4 regions of the Streptomyces sp. NPDC042201 genome follow, and region 2 is predicted to be linked to each of the others. Evidence: riboswitches for the same ligand, from Rfam matches in the RefSeq annotation. Region 2 holds a riboswitch; each other region holds the start of a gene.
What was found. A riboswitch is a leader RNA that binds a small molecule or an ion and turns the genes downstream of it on or off. The one in region 2 is predicted to bind cyclic di-AMP.

Region 1 (4,530 bases), on a different contig from region 2:
GGATCAACGCGGCCGAGGGGCACAGCTATACGGACGAGGAGGCCGACCGCTGGACGGAGCTCGATCCGCTCTTCCCGTACAGCCGCCATCCGCACCGCTCGGCCGGTCTGCCGTGCCGTACGGGTGAGTCGGTGATCTCGGTGGACGGGGAGGGTACGGTACGGCGCTGCCATTTCGTCCGCGCCGAGCTGGGCAATCTCTACGACGGGTCGTACCGGCGGGCGCTCGGCCCCCGGGCCTGCCCGCTGGCCGTGTGCGACTGTCATATCGGCTATGTGCATCTGGAGACGCTGCCGTTGTACGACGTCTTCGCTGGCGGGGTACTGGAGCGGATCCCGGCGGGGGCGTAGCGCGGGCCCCGGCACACCCCCGCCGTCAGTGCTTCAGCGGCAGCAGATCGGGCCGTTTGGCCGCGACATGGTCCCCGGAGGAGACGCCGCGCAGCCGGCGCCCGATCCAGGGCACCAGATACTCCCGCGCCCAGTGGATGTTGTCGCGCCGCACCTCGAACGTGCCGCGCGGCTGCTGTGGCGGCCACACCTGGTCCGGGTCTGCGGGCACGTCGAGGCCGAGCACCTGTGCGGCGCGCAGCGCGACACGGGTGTGTCCCTCGGGTGACAGATGCAGCCGGTCGCCGTCCCAGGCCCGCCTGTCCTGGACGGACTTGAGGGACCAGAGGTCGAGCACGGGACAGTCGTAGCGGTCGGCGATGGACCGTACATGAGCGGTGTACGTGGCGATCTTGCCGCGCAGATGGCGCAGCACGGGGACACCCCGGGTGTCGAAGCCGGTGGTCACCATGACGGTGCCCACGGCGCCGGTGAGGTCGGCGACGGCGCGTTCGAAGCGCTCGGCGACATCGTCGGGGTCGGTGCCGGGCCGGATGATGTCGTTGCCTCCGGCGCAGAAGGTCACCAGGTCCGGGCCGAGTTCCTTCGCGCGCGGTATCTGCTCGTCGACGATCTGGTCCAGCAGCCGGCCGCGTACGGCGAGATTGGCGTACCGGAAATCGCCGTGCACGGCGTCCGCCGTCTCGCCGGAGACCGGAAGCTGGTCCGCGAGCAGAACCGCGAGGCGGTCCGCCCAGCCGACGTACAGCCCGTCGGGTCCTGGGTCTCCCACGCCTTCCGTGAAGCTGTCACCGATCGCCGTGTACGACCCGAATACGCCTCTTCTTCTTGATCTCGAATCGTCTGCCACAGCAGCACATCTTTCACCCGTGGATGTGACCTACGCGACCGTAAGAAGGAGTTGACGGTGGGTGAGATATGCCATCGGTCAAGATTCGCCCAAGCGGGAATACGCGAAATGATCTCCGCCCGGCACTCCAGGTGCCGGGCGGAGGTGATGTCATATCAGGGCTTCCCCGATCAGATGGAGACGCCGTGCTGACGGAGGAATTCCAGCGGGTCGATGTCCGAGCCGTACTCCGGGCCGGTCCTGATCTCGAAGTGCAGGTGCGGTCCTGTGACATTGCCGGTGGCGCCGGAGAGCCCGATCTGCTGGCCCTCGCTGACGGTCTGGCCGGCCGAGACGGAGAGGGAGGACATGTGGCCGTACTGCGAGTAGTGGCCGTCGCTGTGCTGGATGACGACCTGGTTGCCGTACGAGCCGCCCCAGCCGGCCGTCACGACGGTGCCCGCGCCGACCGCCTTCACCACGGTGCCGGTGGAGGCCGAGAAGTCCACACCGGTGTGGTAGCCGCTGGACCAGCTGCTGCCGGAGGCGTGGTACGGCGTGCTGGGCTGCCCGCCGTCGATGGGCAGGGTGAAGCCGGAATCGCTGCTCGGCGCGGGGGTCTCGGTGGCCGGGGCGGTGGGCTCCGTGACGGTGGACGGCTCCGAGGGCTCCTCGGACGGCTCCGCGGGCTTCGGGGGCTTGCTGGAGGTCGTGGCCGGGGTCGCGGAGTGGGCGGCCCTGGCCTTGGCGCCGAGGGTGAGCTTCAGGCCGGGGTGGATCAGCGACGGGTCGGCGCCGATCGCCTTGCGGTTGTCCTTGTACAGCTTGTGCCAGCCGCCGCGGACCTTGTGGTCGCGGGCGATCTTGGACAGATAGTCGCCGGCGACCACGGTGTAGAGCCTCGGGGACTTGGCGGAGGCGGACAGGCTCTGGGCCGTGTGCGCGACGGAGGCGGACTGCGGCGCGGCCTTCTCGGCGGCGTGCGCACCGGTGGCGCCCATGAGCGGAAGCGCGAGGGCGGCCCCGCCCGCGCCGGCGACGATGAATCCGCGGGCAATCGGGTTGGACTTGGGACGGCGATGCTTACCGGGCATGACGAATTCCTCTCCGGCGCCTGCGAGGTAAGCTGTCGGGTTCGGGCTGGAGATGCCCGGCCGCGCGTGCTGCGCGACTTCACCCCAAGCCGGTCCTGGCCTAAGGGCCGGCGTACTACCTGGGTTCCCCGCTCCTGCCACGCGTGGATGGGTGAGTGCGAATTCCGAGCGGCGGCAGGATTTGGCGTTCCGCTCGGATTGAGGGTGAACGTAGGCGAGTCGGGACGGCCTGAACAAGCCCTCTGATTTCCGCCGATGACACCCGCTTCGATATCACCGGGGAATTCCGGTCACCCTGCGTGGATTACCGATCTTCGGATTCCATGTGAGGCGGCAAATTCCGTTTCTTGGTACAGCCACGCAACGTCACGGATATGATCCTGCTCACTGGCCGAGGCTCATCTCGCCCTCGACCGGGGCACGTTGGGCCAAATATCCCAATGCGGACAGATGATGATTTGGGCGATATCAACCCGTGCGCGATGTCCGAATAATGTCGATCTGTATCCCCGGCGGTCGAACTGATTGCCGTGCGAACAGATGTCGTAGGGTCAGGAGTCGACATCGTCGGCGAGCAGCGCCGACGGCAGACACGGAGGAGCAGGCCGTGACGCAGCAGCTGCCGCAGGTCCCGTCGACCGAGCCCGAGCTGTCCGGAGTGCGCAACTTCCGTGACGTGGGCGGGCTGCCGACCACGGACGGCCGACGGGTACGGTACGGACGGCTCTTCCGCAGCGGCCATCTCGCCAACGCCACCGCGGCCGACGCCGCCTTCCTCTCCTCCCTCGGCCTGCACACGGTCTTCGACTTCCGCAATGCCGCCGACCTCAAGCTCGACGGCGTGGACGTGGAGCTGGCCGGGGTGCGAAATGTGAACATTCCGCTCACCGACCCGGCCGACGGCGCCGAGTTCTGGAAGATGGTCCGGGACGGTGATCTCGACCAGCTGCGCTCGCTCCTGTCGGACGGCAAGGCCGCGGACCGGATGATCAACTCGTACCGGGCGATCATCACGGACCGCGTCGCCGAGCACAGCCGGGTGCTGCACGCCCTCGCCGAGGAAAGCGTCCCGGCGCTGATGCACTGCGCGGCGGGCAAGGACCGGGCAGGGCTCTCCATCGCCGTGTCCCTGCTCGCGGTCGGGGTCGAGCCCGAGGCGATCGAGGCCGACTATCTGAAGTCGAACGACCCGCACCGCCGTTATCTCGTACGCCGCAGCGACAACTCGCCCGCCGGCAAGTCCCCCGAGGTGATGGAGCTGCTCAGCCCGCTCTTCGACGCCCGCGCCGAATACCTCGCCGCGGCCTTCGAGACCATCGAGAAGACCTGGGGCACCACCGACCGCTATCTCACCGAGGGCCTCGGCCTCGCCCCCGAGACCCGCGAGCGGCTGCGCGCCCGTCTCCTCGACGAGAGCTGACCGAGCGGCGGCGGGCCGGCCGCCCCGGCCCTCGCCGCTGCCCTACTGCCCGCGCGCTCCCAGTTCGAAGAGCAGGTAGAGGAAGCCCGCGAAGAGATGGCCGGCCACCAGATAGGCGAAGAGCCGGATCACCAGCCCACGGGGGAACGACTTCTCCTCATGCGTGACGCGCGCCGGCCCGGCTTCCGGCTCGGCAGGCGTCGCGGCCGGGTTCCCGGCTGGATTCTCCGACATGGTGACTGGCCTTTCTCTGGCAGGTCAGCGGCGATGGGCCCCGCCACCGAGGCACAGCTCGGCGGCGGGGCTCTGCAGCAGGGTATGGACGAAGAGCAGCTCGGTCCCGGCGGGCCCGGCGGCCGCGATCCGGTGCGGTGTGAGCGAGTCGAAGTGCGCGCTGTCCCCCGGGCCGAGCACATGCACGGCGTCCCCGAGGCTCAGCCGCAGCCGTCCTTCGAGGACATAGAGCCACTCCTCCCCCGGGTGTACGCGGACGAGGTCACCCTGCGCCCCGTACGGCACCTGGACGCGCAGCGGCTGCATGGCCCGGCCCGAGCCGCCCGCCTGGTGGTACGTCCAGCCGTCCGCCTCCACGGGCTCCGTCCGGCCGGCGCGGACGATGGGGTCGCGCTCCGGCGGGATCTCCCCGAGCAGCTCGGAGACGGTCGTCCCGTAGATACGGGCCAGGGCCAGCAGCATGGGCAGGGAGGGCTGCCGGCGGCCCGTCTCCAGCCGGGAGAGATGGGCGGGGGACAGCCCCGCCCGCCCGGCGGCGGTCTCCAGGGTGAGGCGCCGGCCACGGCGCAGCTCGCGCAGGCGTGGCGCGACATCGGGGAGCTC
Region 2 (4,530 bases):
GCAGCTGCTCGGTCGTCCGCGCCGACGCGAGCGGCGCGACGACGGTCGGCTGCGCCGCCAGCCACGCCAGCGCGACGGTCGCGATCTCGGCGCCCCGCGCCTCGGCGATCCGGTCCAGCGCACCGAGGACCTTGATGCCCCGCTCGGTCAGCAGATGCTTGCCGGCGCCGCCGGCGCGCGCGCTGTCGACCGTGACCCCCGGCCGGTACTTGCCGGTGAGGAAGCCGGACGCGAGGGCGTAGTACGGCACGGCGGAGAGCCCGTAGCGGATCGCGGTGTCCTGGAGCGCGCCCTCATAGGTGTCCCGCGAGACCAGGTTGTACTGGGGCTGGAGGGCCACATAGCGGGCCAGCCCCTCGCTCTCCGAGAAGGCGATCGAGGCGGCCAGCCGCTCCGGGCTGATGTTGGAGGCGGCGATGGCGCGGACCTTGCCCTCCCGCACCAGCTGGTCGAGGGCGGTGATGATCTCCTCGACGGGGACGTTCGGGTCGTCGAAGTGCGTGTAGTACAGGTCGATGTAGTCCGTACGGAGCCGGCGCAGCGACTCCTCGGCGCCGGTCTTGATGGTGGTCGCCGACAGGCCGGTGTACTGCGGGTGGCGGCCGACCTTGGTCGCGACAAGCACGTCGGAGCGGTTGCCGCGCGAAGCGAGCCAGTTGCCGAGGACCGTCTCGGACTCACCGCCCTCGTTGCCAGGCACCCACGAGGAGTAGGTGTCGGCGGTGTCGACGAAGTTGCCGCCCGCGGCGGCGTACGCGTCGAGCACGGCGAAGGACTGCGCCTCGTCGGCGGTCCAGCCGAAGACATTGCCGCCGAGGGCGAGCGGGAAGACGTGAAGGTCGGAGGAGCCCAGCTTGCGCAGATCAGTCATGGGTTGATTCAACCCCGGCGACGGGCCGCCCTATTCCGTTCCCCCGGGCTTTCGCCGCGTTTTGACCGCGTTTTCGCCGCGCTATCGCCGTGTTTCGTCAGGGGAAGAGCCGGCGGCTCCGGCGTCGGGGGGTGAGCGCCGGAGCCGCCGGGGACTGTGCGTACGTCAGGGAGTGAGGCCCATGCCCCGCAGCCAGCTCATCGGGTCGACCCCCGAGCCGCCCGGCGTGTGGATCTCGAGGTGCAGATGCGGACCGGTCACATTGCCGGTCGCGCCGACGCGCCCGATGACCTCGCCCGTGGTGACCTTCTGCCCGGCGCTGACGGTCATCGAGGACTGGTGGCAGTACCAGATCTCCGTACCGTCGGCCAGCTCCAGGACCGTGCGGTAGCCGTACGAGCCCGACCAGCCGGCCGACTTCACAGTGCCGCTGTGCACGGCCTTGACCGGCGTGCCCGTCGGAGCGGCGAAGTCCAGGCCGGTGTGGTAGCCGGAGGACCACATGGAGCCGGACTCACCGTAGGTGGAGGTGAGCGTGTACGAGGAGGTGGGGAGGGAGTAGCTGGCGGCCAGCTTGGCGAGGCGCTCCGCCTCCGCCTTGGCCTTGGCCTCCGCCTCGGCCTTCTTCTTCGCCGCCTCGATCTTCTTCTCGGCCTCGGTCTGCTGCTTCTTCGCCTGCGCCGCGGCCTTCTCGGCGGCCGCCGTCTCCGCGGCCGCCTTCTCCGTGGCGTCGGCCTCGGCCTGCTGCTGCTCGGCCTGCTGGAGGATGCGGGCGCGCAGGGCCTCGCCCGCGTCGGTGGCCCCCTGCTCGGCGTCGGCGGTCGTGAGGCCGGCCGTGGTGAGCGGTGCGGTGGCCAGCAGGTCGGGCTCGGCGTCGTCCGATGCCAGGGAGCCCACGCCGGGAAGCGATTTCGCGTCCGGGAGATTGTCCGCGATGGCGTCGGGCAGGGATATGGAGACCGCGGGCTTGTCCTGCGCGGTGGCCATGCCGCCCGCGCCGACGGCGGCGAAGACGCCGACACCGAGGACCGTGGAGCTACGGGCGAGCCCGTTGCGGGCGATTCCGCTGCGCTTGGCGACGCGGTGTCTGCCGCGTACGGGCCGGAGGGACTCCTCGGTGGGATTCCACTCCCCCCATGCCCCGTCTGCCTCGTTACCGAAGGTGTGAGTTTCGAAGGGGGCTGCGGGGGCAGGCTTGTTGGACGCCACTGGGGCGCGCTCCTTTCCTTCCTTCTCGCCTACCGGGTTAGCTGACGGGTTCGGAGCAGGAAGGTCTCCTACGGGTGTTCTCGCTGCTCAGGGCAGCAGAGGGCACCCGATTCACCCCAATTGGTGGTTCCCCGGTTCCCTTGCGGGATTCGGCGCGTGCGCACGGTGCCATCTCTGGCGACGGCTGGGACGACCGCGCTGCGTTATCGAACGTTAATAGAGACCCGGGTCTTATTCCAAGCCGTTCCGGGTGATCATTAACAACTTCGCATCGGACGTACCAGGACACATGGAGTCGCAACCGGGCGAGTTGACCCTCCATCAGAACACGTTTCATTCCTGACGGTGTGTCAAATGTTATGCGGAGGGATACCCCGCGATTACGGACGGTGGCAATGACCCGAAGCGCACTTCTACACGCGTCACACGCCACGCGATCTCTCCCGCCGCACGGCCTCCCCCGCTGCTCGGCCTCGCCCGCCGCGGGGGCTTCCCCGCCCGTCAGGGGCGTCAGGGGCGTCAGGGAAAGGCGGGCATGGCCCTGCGCCAGTCCAGCTGCCCCTCGATGGGCCGGCTGACCGCCAGCAGCGCCATGTCGTCCTGGCTCCCGGTGCCGCCGGTATGCACGCGTACGTCATCGATCAGCGCCTGCAGCAGATCATCGGGCCCATGGAAGATCCGCCCGTCGAGCCGGTCGCGCGGGACGTAGAAGGCACCCCGGTTGTCGCGCGCCTCAGTGAGTCCGTCCGTGTAGAAGAGCAGGGTCGCGCCGTCGGGATAGGCGGCCTCTTCCGCGCGGTCCGGCCACGCGCCCAGGTCGCTCATCCCGAGCGGCAGCGCGGGGTCGGTCGGTGCCAGCATCCGTACCGCGCCGTTCTCGCACATCAGCAGCGGCTCGGGGTGGCCCCGGTTGAGCAGCCGCACCACGTTCTCGCCGTGCGGGATCTCGGCGAGCACAGCCGTGGTGAACCCCTCGAAGACATCGAGCCCGTCCCGCCGTGTCCCCTCGCGTCTCAGCGCCCGCTCCAGCCGCTGTGCGACCCCTTCCAGCGAGCTCTCCTGCTCGGCGGCCTCCCGGAACGACCCGATGACCACGGCCACCGCCTCGACCGCCTCCAGCCCCTTGCCCCGTACGTCCCCGACCACCAGCCGGACCCCGTACGGCGTGTCCTGTACGGCGAACAGGTCCCCGCCGATGAACGCGCCCTCCTGCGCGGCCTCGTACCGCGCGGCGATCCGCAGACCGCCGATCCGTTCGGCGGGTCTGGGCAGCACGGCGCGCTGGGCGGTCTCGGCGATGATGCGGGCGGAGGCGAGCCGCTGTCCGCTGCGGCGTACGACGCCATTGATGTACATGGCGAGGACGGAGACGACCACCACGGTCAGCAGCTCGGTGAGCGCCGCGGGGTCGAACACCGGCGAATCGGTGTAGAGGTGCAGCAACAGCTCGGCGCACAGCGAGGCGAAGGCGACCAGCAGCGTGCCGATCGCGGGATAGAACGGGGCGGCGACCAGCGGGGCGGCCGCGAACAGGGGAGCGGCGGTGATGCGCGCGGGGGTCACGAGGTCGAAGACCACCCCCGCCAGGATCACCACAGCGGGCAGAATGCGCACCAGCCGACGCCCGGTGGGGCGTCCCAGCCGATGGCCCGCACGGCCGGTACCGGCGCCCGACCAGAAGCCCGCCTTCTCGTCGGCCCAGAAGCCAGCTCCTTCCTGGGCCCGCCGGTCTCTGCCGCCGATGCCCTCTCGGAGCTTCCTCAGCTTCCCCACCAGTGGTCTCCTGCCGGTCCGCCTGCGGCTGCGGGACGGTACCGCGCCCCACCCAGGCTGGCCGCTGCCGCGCTCGGCGGCGACTCGCCATCGGCCGAGTGGGCTACGGGGCCCGGTCGGTCGGCCGGGCCCCCAGCGGGGCGGATGGCCAGTCGGTCAGTCGGTCAGGTGGCGCTCGGCGTACACCTTCATGGCGTCCCGTACGAGCACAGCCGTCCCTTCACCGTACTTCTCATATGCGGCGGCGAAACGTGGATCATCCACGTACATCGCCGTGACACCGATGACGTACGACTTCGTCGGCTCGACCGTGACCGACAGCCACGCGCAGTGGCGCCGGGCGACCGCCTGCGCCTCGTCGCTTCCGGCGCCGAGGCCGGCCGCCCGTGTCCGCCCCCAGTCGCGGGCGATCTCCTCGTGCTGCTCCTGGAACCCCTGCCGCTCCCGCTCGCTGAGCGAGCGCCACCAGCGGTCGCTCTTCGCGTAGGCCTCCCGGCCCCACCTCTGGGTCACCTCCTGCTCGTACTGCGTGTGATCGAAGCCGTCGAGCACTTCCTCGGCCATGAGTTCCTCTCCCGTCGCGGTCTTGTGGAGAGTGGTCCGCACCGACGTGATCAGGCGTCCGATGCGCTCGCGCTCCTGCTCCAGCAGCCCGAGATGGGTGCGCAGGGCGGCGG
Region 3 (4,530 bases), on a different contig from region 2:
TCTCCTTCATGACGCCGTTCGCCTCCAGCGTGCCGATGGCCGAGGCCGCGCGCGGGCAGGTCAGGTAGTACGTCGTCGGGAAGGGGGTGCCGTCAGGAAGCCGCGGGGCGGTCTCGACCACGTCCGGCTGTCCGCAGGGGCAGCGGTGCGCGATGGCGCGCAATCCGCGCGGCGGGCGGCCGAGCTGTTCCTTGAACGCCGCGACATCCGCCTCGGTGGGCTCGGTGCGTTCGGTCTGCGGAGGGGGCGTGTGCATGCCTGCCTTGGTTCTACAGAGTTCTACGGTCGGGTGGTTCTACGGTCGGGTGCTATCTGCCGGGGCGGTCGGCGTTGTCGACGCCGTCCAGAACGTTCGAGTACCAGGGACGGCCGGCCGTCCCCTGCTCCTCGCGCTCCTGCTTCACCGCTTCCGGGTCGATCATGGTGTAGCCGGTCTCGCCCGGCAGCTGATAGTGGAGATGCTCGCGGGCCAGCCGCTGGATGTACGCGTCGTCCTGGAGCCGCGCCTTCTCGTCGCGCAACTCCTCGACCCGCTGCTTCGCCTCGCGCGTCAGCCGCTGCTGGTCGGCGATCTCGTTGCGCTGCGACACGTACTGCCGCATCGGATACGCGAGCGCCACCACCAGGGTGCAGAGGATCAGGGCGAGGAAGGCCGCCCGGCCGGTGAGCCGGGAGCGGCGGTCCTGCCGGCGGTTCTGCGAGCGGTAGACGCGGGCGGCGGTCTGCTCGCCGAGCAGCCGCAGCCTGGTCGCGGTGGAGAACCGGTCCCGGTTCCCGGCCATGGCTCGCCTCCCCTGTCACGTGCGTACGTCCCCGACACGGTACGGGACCGCGGCCGGGGACGCTTCGCTACGCTCCGCCTTCGCGCCCTGTCACCTGTTCCGCGGGCGCGAGGCGGAGCTTCCTCACTACGCGGAGCGGAAGCGCGGGAACGCGCTGCGGCCGGCGTACACCGCGGCGTCGTCGAGGATCTCCTCGATGCGCAGCAGCTGGTTGTACTTGGCGACGCGCTCGGAGCGGGCCGGGGCGCCGGTCTTGATCTGGCCGCAGTTGGTGGCGACGGCGAGGTCGGCGATGGTGACGTCCTCGGTCTCACCGGAGCGGTGGGACATCATGCACTTGAAGCCGCTGCGCTGGGCCAGCTCGACGGCGTCCAGGGTCTCGGTCAGCGAACCGATCTGGTTGACCTTCACGAGCAGGGCGTTGGCGGAGCCCTCCTCGATACCGCGCGCCAGCCGCTCCGGGTTGGTGACGAACAGGTCGTCGCCGACGATCTGGACCTTGGCGCCGAGCTTGTCCGTGAGGACCTTCCAGCCGGCCCAGTCGTCCTCGAAGAGCGGGTCCTCGATGGAGACCAGCGGGTACGAGGCGACGAGCTCCTCGTAGTACTCGGTCATCTCGGCGGCCGAGCGGGACTTGCCCTCGAACGCGTACGAGCCGTCCTTGTAGAACTCGGACGCGGCGACGTCGAGCGCGAGCGCGATGTCCTTGCCGGGGGCGTAACCGGCTTCCTTGATGGCTTCGAGGATCAGGTCCAGCGCGGCGCGGTTGGAGTCCAGGTTCGGCGCGAAGCCGCCCTCGTCGCCGAGGCCGGTGGAGAGCCCCTTCTCCTTCAGGACCTTCTTGAGCGTGTGGTAGACCTCGGCGCCCCAGCGCAGCGCCTCGGAGAAGGACTCCGCGCCGATCGGGGCGATCATGAACTCCTGGATGTCCACGTTGGAGTCGGCGTGCGAGCCGCCGTTCAGGATGTTCATCATCGGAACGGGCAGCAGGTGCGCGTTCGGGCCGCCCAGGTAGCGGAAGAGCGGGAGGTCGGAGGCCTCGGAGGCGGCGTGCGCGACGGCGAGGGAGACGCCGAGGATGGCGTTGGCGCCGAGCGACGACTTGTCCGGGGTGGCGTCCAGGTCGAACATCGCCTGGTCGATCAGGCGCTGCTCGGTGGCGTCGTACCCGACCAGCTCCGGGCCGATCTGCTCGATGACGGCGAGGACGGCCTTCTCGACACCCTTGCCCTGGTAGCGGTTCTTGTCACCGTCGCGGAGCTCAAGGGCCTCGAACGCACCGGTGGAGGCACCGGAGGGGACAGCAGCACGACCCGTGCTGCCGTCGTCGAGGCCGACCTCGACCTCGACCGTGGGGTTGCCTCGGGAGTCAAGGATTTCCCGGGCTACGACGACGTCGATGGACGGCACGAGCATCTCCTTCTGGGATGTGACGCTTGAGTGCAGGGTCTTCTTGGCCTTGCGGCAAGAGCCTAACCGCTCGGGATCGTCGGCAGGCCGGTGCCCGCCCGCTGAGACCGTCCGGCCCTCGGAGGGCGGGGCGGACAGCGGAAACCCCGGCCCGGCGCGTACGGGGGAGAACGCGCCGGACCGGGGTGGCCGGGGCCGGCCGGCCGGGCCGCCGGACCGGGGTGGTCGGGGCCGGCCGGGGCGGGTCAGCTCAGGTGGAGCAGCTGGCCCGGGTGGATGACGTCGGCGTCCTTGACGATGTCCTTGTTCAGCTCGAACAGCTTCTTCCAGCCACCCTTGACGTGGTGGGCACCGGCGATCTTGGAGAGGGTGTCGCCGGACTTGACCTTGTACTCGCCGTCGCCCTTCTCGACCGGGGCGGGACGGCTCTCGCCGCGCGAGGCGGCCTGCGCGTCACTACGGACGGGCTGCTCCGGCTGGGGGGCGGGCTGGGCCTGCTCCTTCTGCTGGGGAACGGGCTGCGCTGCGGAGTCGGCCGAGCCGCCGTCGTACGCGGCGTTGGACAGGTTCACGCCGCAGCTGGGCCAGGCACCCTTGCCCTGGCCGGCCAGGACCTTCTCGGCGACGGCTATCTGCTGGGACTTGGAGGCCTGGTCGGCCCTGGCGGCGTAGGCGCTGCCGCCGTACGCGGCCCAGGTGGAGGTGGTGAACTGGAGGCCACCGTAGAAGCCGTTGCCGGTGTTGATGGACCAGTTGCCGCCGGACTCGCACTGGGCGACCTGGTCCCACTCGGACGGGGTCGCGGCGGAGGCGGACGTGGCACCGATCAGCGGCGCCGCGACGACGGCACCGGTCATGCCGGCGAGAGTGGCGTAGCGAACAGCCCTGGACGAGGACGGGCGACGGTGCTTGGCCTTGCTGGAACGCAGCATGGAGCTTCTCCTCACCGACGCCTACGAGGTCAGCTGTCGGGTTCGGGCCAAGTGAGTTGCCCGGCCGCGCGCTCTCGCACACGACTTCACCCCAAGCCGGTCGTCGGCCGTCTCTCGACGGCCGGGCCGGCACGAACCTTTGGGTCCCCCGCTCCTGCCTTCGGCGCTTGACGCGACGATTACTCCCCCCGACCGACGGCAGGATTCGGCGTGACGGTCGACGAGGCCCGCGGTGCGAGCGGTTCAGACCGTAATCACAGGTCTGCCGGATATCCAAAGGGGCGCATAGGTGAGAAAACGCCCTTATCCCCCGGCGGATCGTGGGTGTTTACGCAGGTGAGGGATCCAGCGGGTCAACGGACGGAGCAAAAAGCCCGAGTTGCGGCAAAGAGACCCTTGTCTCACTTGCACAGAAGCGGACATAGGGCCTCTAACTTCCCCTACTTCACGCCGAGATCAAGGCTCTGGCCAGGAAGGATGAGGTCGGGGTCGGAGCCGACGGTGTCCTTGTTCGCCTCGTAGAGCGCGGTCCAGCCGCCGGGCACCTCCTGCTCGTCGGCGATGAGCCAGAGGCAGTCGCCGGACTGGACGGTGTACGCACCATCCGCGCCCTCCGCCCCACCGTCGACGCCGTCCGCGTCGCGTGTCGATCCGTCACCTCGCGAGGCATGACGTCCAGATTCGCGGTCTTCGCCCGAATTGCCCGAAGCAGATTCTTCCGGGGCGGCGTCGCCGCGGTGCTTGCCGGTGGCCGGATCCGTACCGTCCGCGCCCTCCGCGTCGGAGCCGTCCGAGGCGTCGGAGCCGTCCGAGCCGGAGCCGCCCGCGGACCCGGAGGGGGCCGGCTTGTCCGTCTGCTTCTCCGCGCCGTCCGGAGTCGACGGGGACTTTGACGGCGACTTGGACGGAGACTTTGACGGGGCCGTGTCCGCCGGATCGGCGCTCCCTCTGTCCTTCGGGGTTCCGGACGCGTCGGGGGCGGCCCCCGGGTCGACGCCGGGCAGGGCGCCGTCGTCCGTCAGCCCCGAGATCGCCGCACAGCTGAGCCAGGCCGTCGGCCCCTGCGCGGCGAGCACCTTCTCGGCTATCGCGATCTGCTGGGAGCGGCTCGCGAGGTCGGCGCGGGCCGCGTAGTCCCCGCCGCCGAAGTCGTCCCAGGTCTCCTGCGAGATCTGCAGTCCGCCGTAGTAGCCGTTACCGAGGTCCGCGCTCCACATTCCGCCGCTCTCGCACTCGGCGACGTGATCCCAGGTGGTGGCGTCGGCCGCGACGGCGCCGGTGGCACCGAGCAGCGGGATCGCGAGCGCCGATCCGGTCACCCCTGCCGCGACGATCAGGGCGGGGGCCTGGCGAGGTCGACGGTGCCGGCCGTTCGCGGAGCGCATGCGGTTGCCTTCCGTGAGACT
Region 4 (4,530 bases), on a different contig from region 2:
TGTGCTGGCCAGGCAGGACTACGCCGACATCATGGACGGACTCCGCAACGGGCGGATCTGGGTCGGGACCGGGGATCTGATCACCAGTCTCGACCTCACCGCCAGCAACCGGGGCAGCGACGCCGCCATGGGCGAGACCCTGACCGTCAGCCGCCGCAACCGCACCGATGTCGACATCGAGATCAAGTTCCGGCCGCTGGAGGGCAAGAACGCCAACGGTGACCGTCCGGAGGTCCGGCGTGTCGACCTGATCGTGGGCCAGGTCACCGGCCCGAGCGCCAGCCTCGACACCGACACCAACCCGACCACGAAGGTGGTGGCCCGGTTCGGCCCGCGCGACTGGCGCAAGCAGGGGAAGGAGTACGTCATCCGGCACACCCTGCGCAATGTGGAAAGTGACCTCTACGCCCGCGTGCGCGGTACGAGCACGGACGAGGTCGAGCCGCTCGCCGACGGGCAGGAGAGCCCCTGGGACGATCTGTGGTTCTACTCGAACCCGGTCTTCGTCCAGGTCCGCTAGGTCCTGTGGGGGCCGGTTCCGTTGCCGCGCGGCGGCGGAACCGGCCCGGGGCGGCGGGGCCCCGGCGATGGCCGAACAGCGCTTCTTGACGGGTGCATGCCAGGGTCTCACGATGCGTCGCATGGGGACGCCTCTCCGGACTCCCCCCGCTACAGGAGAGACCATGCGACTACGCATCCACCGCAGAAGGTCCGCCACCCTCACGGCGTTACTGGCTCTCGCGGTCGCGGCGCCGCTCGCCGCCGCCGCGACCTCCCCGAGCGCGCCCGCCGCGACCGCCCTCGCGTCGGCCGCCACTGCCGAGGAGGTGATCCGGCAGTACGAGATCCACGGCCCGGCCACCGCCGCCGATCGCACCGCCCTCGTCGCGACCGGCGTATCGATCGACGAGGCCGACGATCACTCGGTCGTCGTCAGCGCCAACGCCGAGCAGTCCACGCGCCTTCGCGCCCTCGGCTACCGGCTCACCGTGCTGCCCGCGCCGCCCGCACGGACCGACGGACTGGCCGTCGCCCCCATGGACTTTCCGCCCGCCGACTCCCGCTATCACACCTACGCGGAGATGAACGCGGAGATCGACCAGCGCATTCAGCAGTATCCGAATCTCATGTCCAAGCGTGTCATCGGCAAGACCTATGAGGGCCGGGACATCATCGCCGTCAAGGTGAGCGACAACGTCGCGACGGACGAGAGCGAGCCCGAGGTCCTTTTCACCCACCACCAGCATGCGCGCGAACATCTCACGGTGGAGATGGCGCTGTATCTGCTGCGTGAGATGGGCGCGGGATACGGCTCCGACTCGCGTATCACGAACGCCGTCAACAACCGTGAGATATGGATCGTGCCGGACCTCAACCCGGACGGCGGAGAGTACGACATCGCCTCCGGCGCGTACCGCAGCTGGCGCAAGAACCGTCAGCCCAACTCCGGCTCCTCGTACGTCGGTACCGACCTCAACCGTAACTGGAACTTCAAATGGGGCTGCTGCGGCGGCTCCTCCGGCTCCGCGAGCTCCGAGACCTACCGCGGCCGGGCCGCCGAGTCCGCCCCCGAGGTGAAGGTCGTCGCCGACTTCGTCCGCTCGCGGGTCGTCGGCGGCAAGCAGCAGATCAAGGCGGCCATCGACTTCCATACGTACAGCGAGCTGGTCCTCTGGCCGTTCGGCTGGACCAACGCCGACACCGCGCCCGGCCTGACCCAGGACGACCGTGACGCCTTCGCCGCCGTCGGCAGGAAGATGGCCGCGAGCAACGGGTACACGCCCGAGCAGTCCAGTGACCTGTACATCACCGACGGCTCGATCGACGACTGGCTGTGGGGCAACCAGAAGGTCTTCAGCTACACCTTCGAGATGTACCCGAGCTCCGGTGGCGGCGGCTTCTATCCGCCCGACGAGGTGATCGAGCGTGAGACCAGCCGGAACCGCGACGCGGTGCTCCAGCTGATCGAGAACGCCGACTGCATGTACCGGTCGATCGGCAAGGAGCAGCAGTACTGCGCGTGATCCCGCGCGTGGACCGCCGCGGCACGGCCTCGCCCGCCGTGCCGCGGCTTTCTGCGGCGGCCGGGCGGTTTGGGATGGTTTCTCCTCGTCAAGAGCGGCCTATAAGGGCGATTTGTCGGTGTTCTGCGTGGTGGCTCTGTTGCGGCCGTGATGTGTGTCACCTCTGTGGTGCGCCGTGGTTCCCGCTTCCTTCTCCATTTCCCTGTCAGGGAAGGAAAGTTGAGTTCCCCGGCATCGGATGAATAGCCGGATCTTTCCCGGCTGGATTCGAAAAGGGGATTGCGTTGCGAATTCGGGACTTGTTTCGCCCGGGCGGTCTCGCTTACGTTCGCGTCAATCCGGATGGACTGCCGAATCCTGCCGCCATCCGGAAACCGCGTCCACTCACGTACGGCAGGAGCGGGGGAACCAGGTAAGTCGCCGATCCGAAATCCGGACCGGCTTGGGGTGAAGCCGCATTCCACCGCGGCCGGGCAGCTCCAGCCCGAACCCGACAGCTCACCTCGCAGGCGACGGAGAGGAATGCGTCATGCCCGCACATGCAAAGCACCGTCGTCCCAGAACCAGCCCGCTCGCTCGACGCCTCGTCGCCGCGGGCACGGGTGGGGCGGCACTCGCCCTCCCGTTGGTGGCGGCGACAACCGCCGGCGCCGCGCCGTCGGCCCACCGTGTCACCGCGGAAGCGGACCCGGCGACTGCTGTCGCCGCTCAGAAGGACACCTCCGTGACCTACGTCGTGGTCGCGGGTGACTCCCTGTCCAAGATCGCCCGCGCCCATTCCGTGAGCGGCGGCTGGCAGAAGCTGTATCAGGACAACCGGCGGACCATCGGCGACAACCCGTCGCTGATTCGTCCCGGCCTCAAGCTGACGCTCGGTGGGAAGGCGGAGTCGCGGACGGCGACCACGTCCGCCGCCGATCAGGCGGCCACACCGGCGGTCGCCGCGAGCGCGCCGGTCGGTGCGAGTAGTGCCACCGTCCCGGCAGTCGCGACGGCGGAAGTCGCGCCGGCAGAAGTCGCGACCGAGGCAGTCGCACCGGCGTACACCAACGATCTGGACGGCTGGATAAAGGAGTCGCTGGACGTCATGGCCGCGCAAGGCATTCCCGGCAGCTACGACGGCATCTACAGGAACATCATGCGTGAGTCTTCGGGCAACCCGCTGGCCATCAACAACTGGGACTCCAACGCCGCGGCCGGAACACCGTCCAAGGGGCTGCTGCAGGTGATCGACCCGACGTTCCAGGCCTATCACGTGCCCGGTACGTCGATGGACAGTTACGACCCGGTCGCCAACATCACCGCCGCGTGCAACTACGCCGCCGACCGGTACGGCTCGATCGACAATGTGAACGGTCCTTACTGACCTACCGGCACAGCACATTCCCCTACTCGGCCCCGGGTAGGGGAATGTGCCGTGCCGGTAGGTCGCCGGTGCCGGTCCGATCCTCAGGCGGCGGTCAAGCCGCCGTCGAGGAAGACGGTCTGGCCGGTCATGAAGCCGGCGTGGTCGGAGCTGAGGAAGGCGATGGCCTCGGCGATCTCGTCCGGATCGCCCGCCCGGCCGAGGGGGACAGTGGCGACGAACGAACTCTTCGTCTCGTCGCTGCGGCCGATGAACCGGTCGAGCATCTCGGTCTGTACGGGGCCGGGGCCGACGGCGTTGACGCGCACGCCGAAGGCGGCGGCTTCCAGCGCGGCGGACCGGGTCAGGCCGATGACCGCGTGCTTGCTGGCGACGTAGAGCGCGCCGTTGGGGTAGCCCCTTTCGCCGAAGACGGAGCTGACGTTGACGATGGCGCCGGATCCCTGCGCCCGCATGGCCAGCAGCTCGTGCTTCATGCTCAGCAGCGTGCCGAGTACGTTCGTGTCGAAGGTCGCGGCGTACGTCTCCGGGGTCAGGTCGGTGATCGCGCTGAACTCGCCTTCGGTCCCGGCGTTGTTGACGGCGATGTCGAGGCGGCCGAAGCGCTCGATGGTTCCGTCGACGAGTGTCTTCAGGTCGTCGTCATGGCGCACGTCGGCGCGTATGAACTCCGCCTCGCCGCCCAGCTTGCGCAGTTCTTCGGCGAGGGCGAGGCCAGCTTCCTCGTGCCGTCCGGAGACGACGATATGCGCTCCGGCCGCCGCGAACGTGGTGGCTGTCGCGCGGCCGATGCCGGTCAGGGCTCCGGTGATGAGAACGACGGGAGTGGTCATGGCTGACAATTCCTTCTCGGATCGGGTGTGCTTCTCGTATCGGGTGCCGGCCGTCGAGCCACCGCGTTCGGCGTCGCGTCCGCAGACGATCACATGGGCGCCGCGCTCTGCCGCACACCTCGTAAGTGCGATAACCAATGAAAGCCGACCATTAATCCCAAAATGGACAGATAAGTCATCGAGCTGTCGTCCGGACCGGGAGAAAACCGGATGGAGACTCGGCCGGCCCGGTGATGTGATGGCGCGATGCGACGTGATGTGCCGGAGGTCGTGGACCGGGGGCGATACCGGGAAGCGGTCACACCGT

Region 1: it holds a riboswitch for cyclic di-AMP, as region 2 does, so the genes downstream of both, ACZ6MZ_RS25925 (M23 family metallopeptidase) here and ACZ6MZ_RS00065 (M23 family metallopeptidase) in region 2, are expected to answer to the same signal.
Region 3: it holds a riboswitch for cyclic di-AMP, as region 2 does, so the genes downstream of both, ACZ6MZ_RS15510 (transglycosylase family protein) here and ACZ6MZ_RS00065 (M23 family metallopeptidase) in region 2, are expected to answer to the same signal.
Region 4: it holds a riboswitch for cyclic di-AMP, as region 2 does, so the genes downstream of both, ACZ6MZ_RS13025 (transglycosylase SLT domain-containing protein) here and ACZ6MZ_RS00065 (M23 family metallopeptidase) in region 2, are expected to answer to the same signal.

The regions. Positions count from the first base shown of each region.
Region 1 is NZ_JBVJDS010000011.1:179,120-183,649, forward strand. Features, by position in the region: gene ACZ6MZ_RS25915 (STM4011 family radical SAM protein) at 1-350, shown strand, start outside; gene ACZ6MZ_RS25920 (SGNH/GDSL hydrolase family protein) at 376-1,200, opposite strand; gene ACZ6MZ_RS25925 (M23 family metallopeptidase) at 1,371-2,273, opposite strand; cyclic di-AMP (ydaO/yuaA leader) riboswitch at 2,278-2,437, opposite strand; gene ACZ6MZ_RS25930 (tyrosine-protein phosphatase) at 2,881-3,693, shown strand; gene ACZ6MZ_RS25935 (DUF6126 family protein) at 3,736-3,927, opposite strand; gene ACZ6MZ_RS25940 (helix-turn-helix domain-containing protein) at 3,952-4,530, opposite strand, start outside.
Region 2 is NZ_JBVJDS010000001.1:17,355-21,884, forward strand. Features, by position in the region: gene ACZ6MZ_RS00060 (aldo/keto reductase) at 1-871, opposite strand, end outside; gene ACZ6MZ_RS00065 (M23 family metallopeptidase) at 1,037-2,080, opposite strand; cyclic di-AMP (ydaO/yuaA leader) riboswitch at 2,092-2,245, opposite strand; gene ACZ6MZ_RS00070 (PP2C family protein-serine/threonine phosphatase) at 2,600-3,823, opposite strand; gene ACZ6MZ_RS00075 (MerR family transcriptional regulator) at 4,010-4,530, opposite strand, start outside.
Region 3 is NZ_JBVJDS010000005.1:421,062-425,591, reverse strand. Features, by position in the region: gene ACZ6MZ_RS15525 (DUF501 domain-containing protein) at 1-256, opposite strand, end outside; gene ACZ6MZ_RS15520 (FtsB family cell division protein) at 309-782, opposite strand; gene eno (phosphopyruvate hydratase) at 909-2,192, opposite strand; gene ACZ6MZ_RS15510 (transglycosylase family protein) at 2,438-3,124, opposite strand; cyclic di-AMP (ydaO/yuaA leader) riboswitch at 3,128-3,300, opposite strand; gene ACZ6MZ_RS15505 (transglycosylase family protein) at 3,565-4,509, opposite strand.
Region 4 is NZ_JBVJDS010000004.1:594,938-599,467, reverse strand. Features, by position in the region: gene ACZ6MZ_RS13035 (CehA/McbA family metallohydrolase domain-containing protein) at 1-520, shown strand, start outside; gene ACZ6MZ_RS13030 (M14 family metallopeptidase) at 684-2,024, shown strand; cyclic di-AMP (ydaO/yuaA leader) riboswitch at 2,392-2,549, shown strand; gene ACZ6MZ_RS13025 (transglycosylase SLT domain-containing protein) at 2,554-3,390, shown strand; gene ACZ6MZ_RS13020 (SDR family NAD(P)-dependent oxidoreductase) at 3,474-4,223, opposite strand; gene ACZ6MZ_RS13015 (aminoglycoside phosphotransferase family protein) at 4,470-4,530, shown strand, end outside.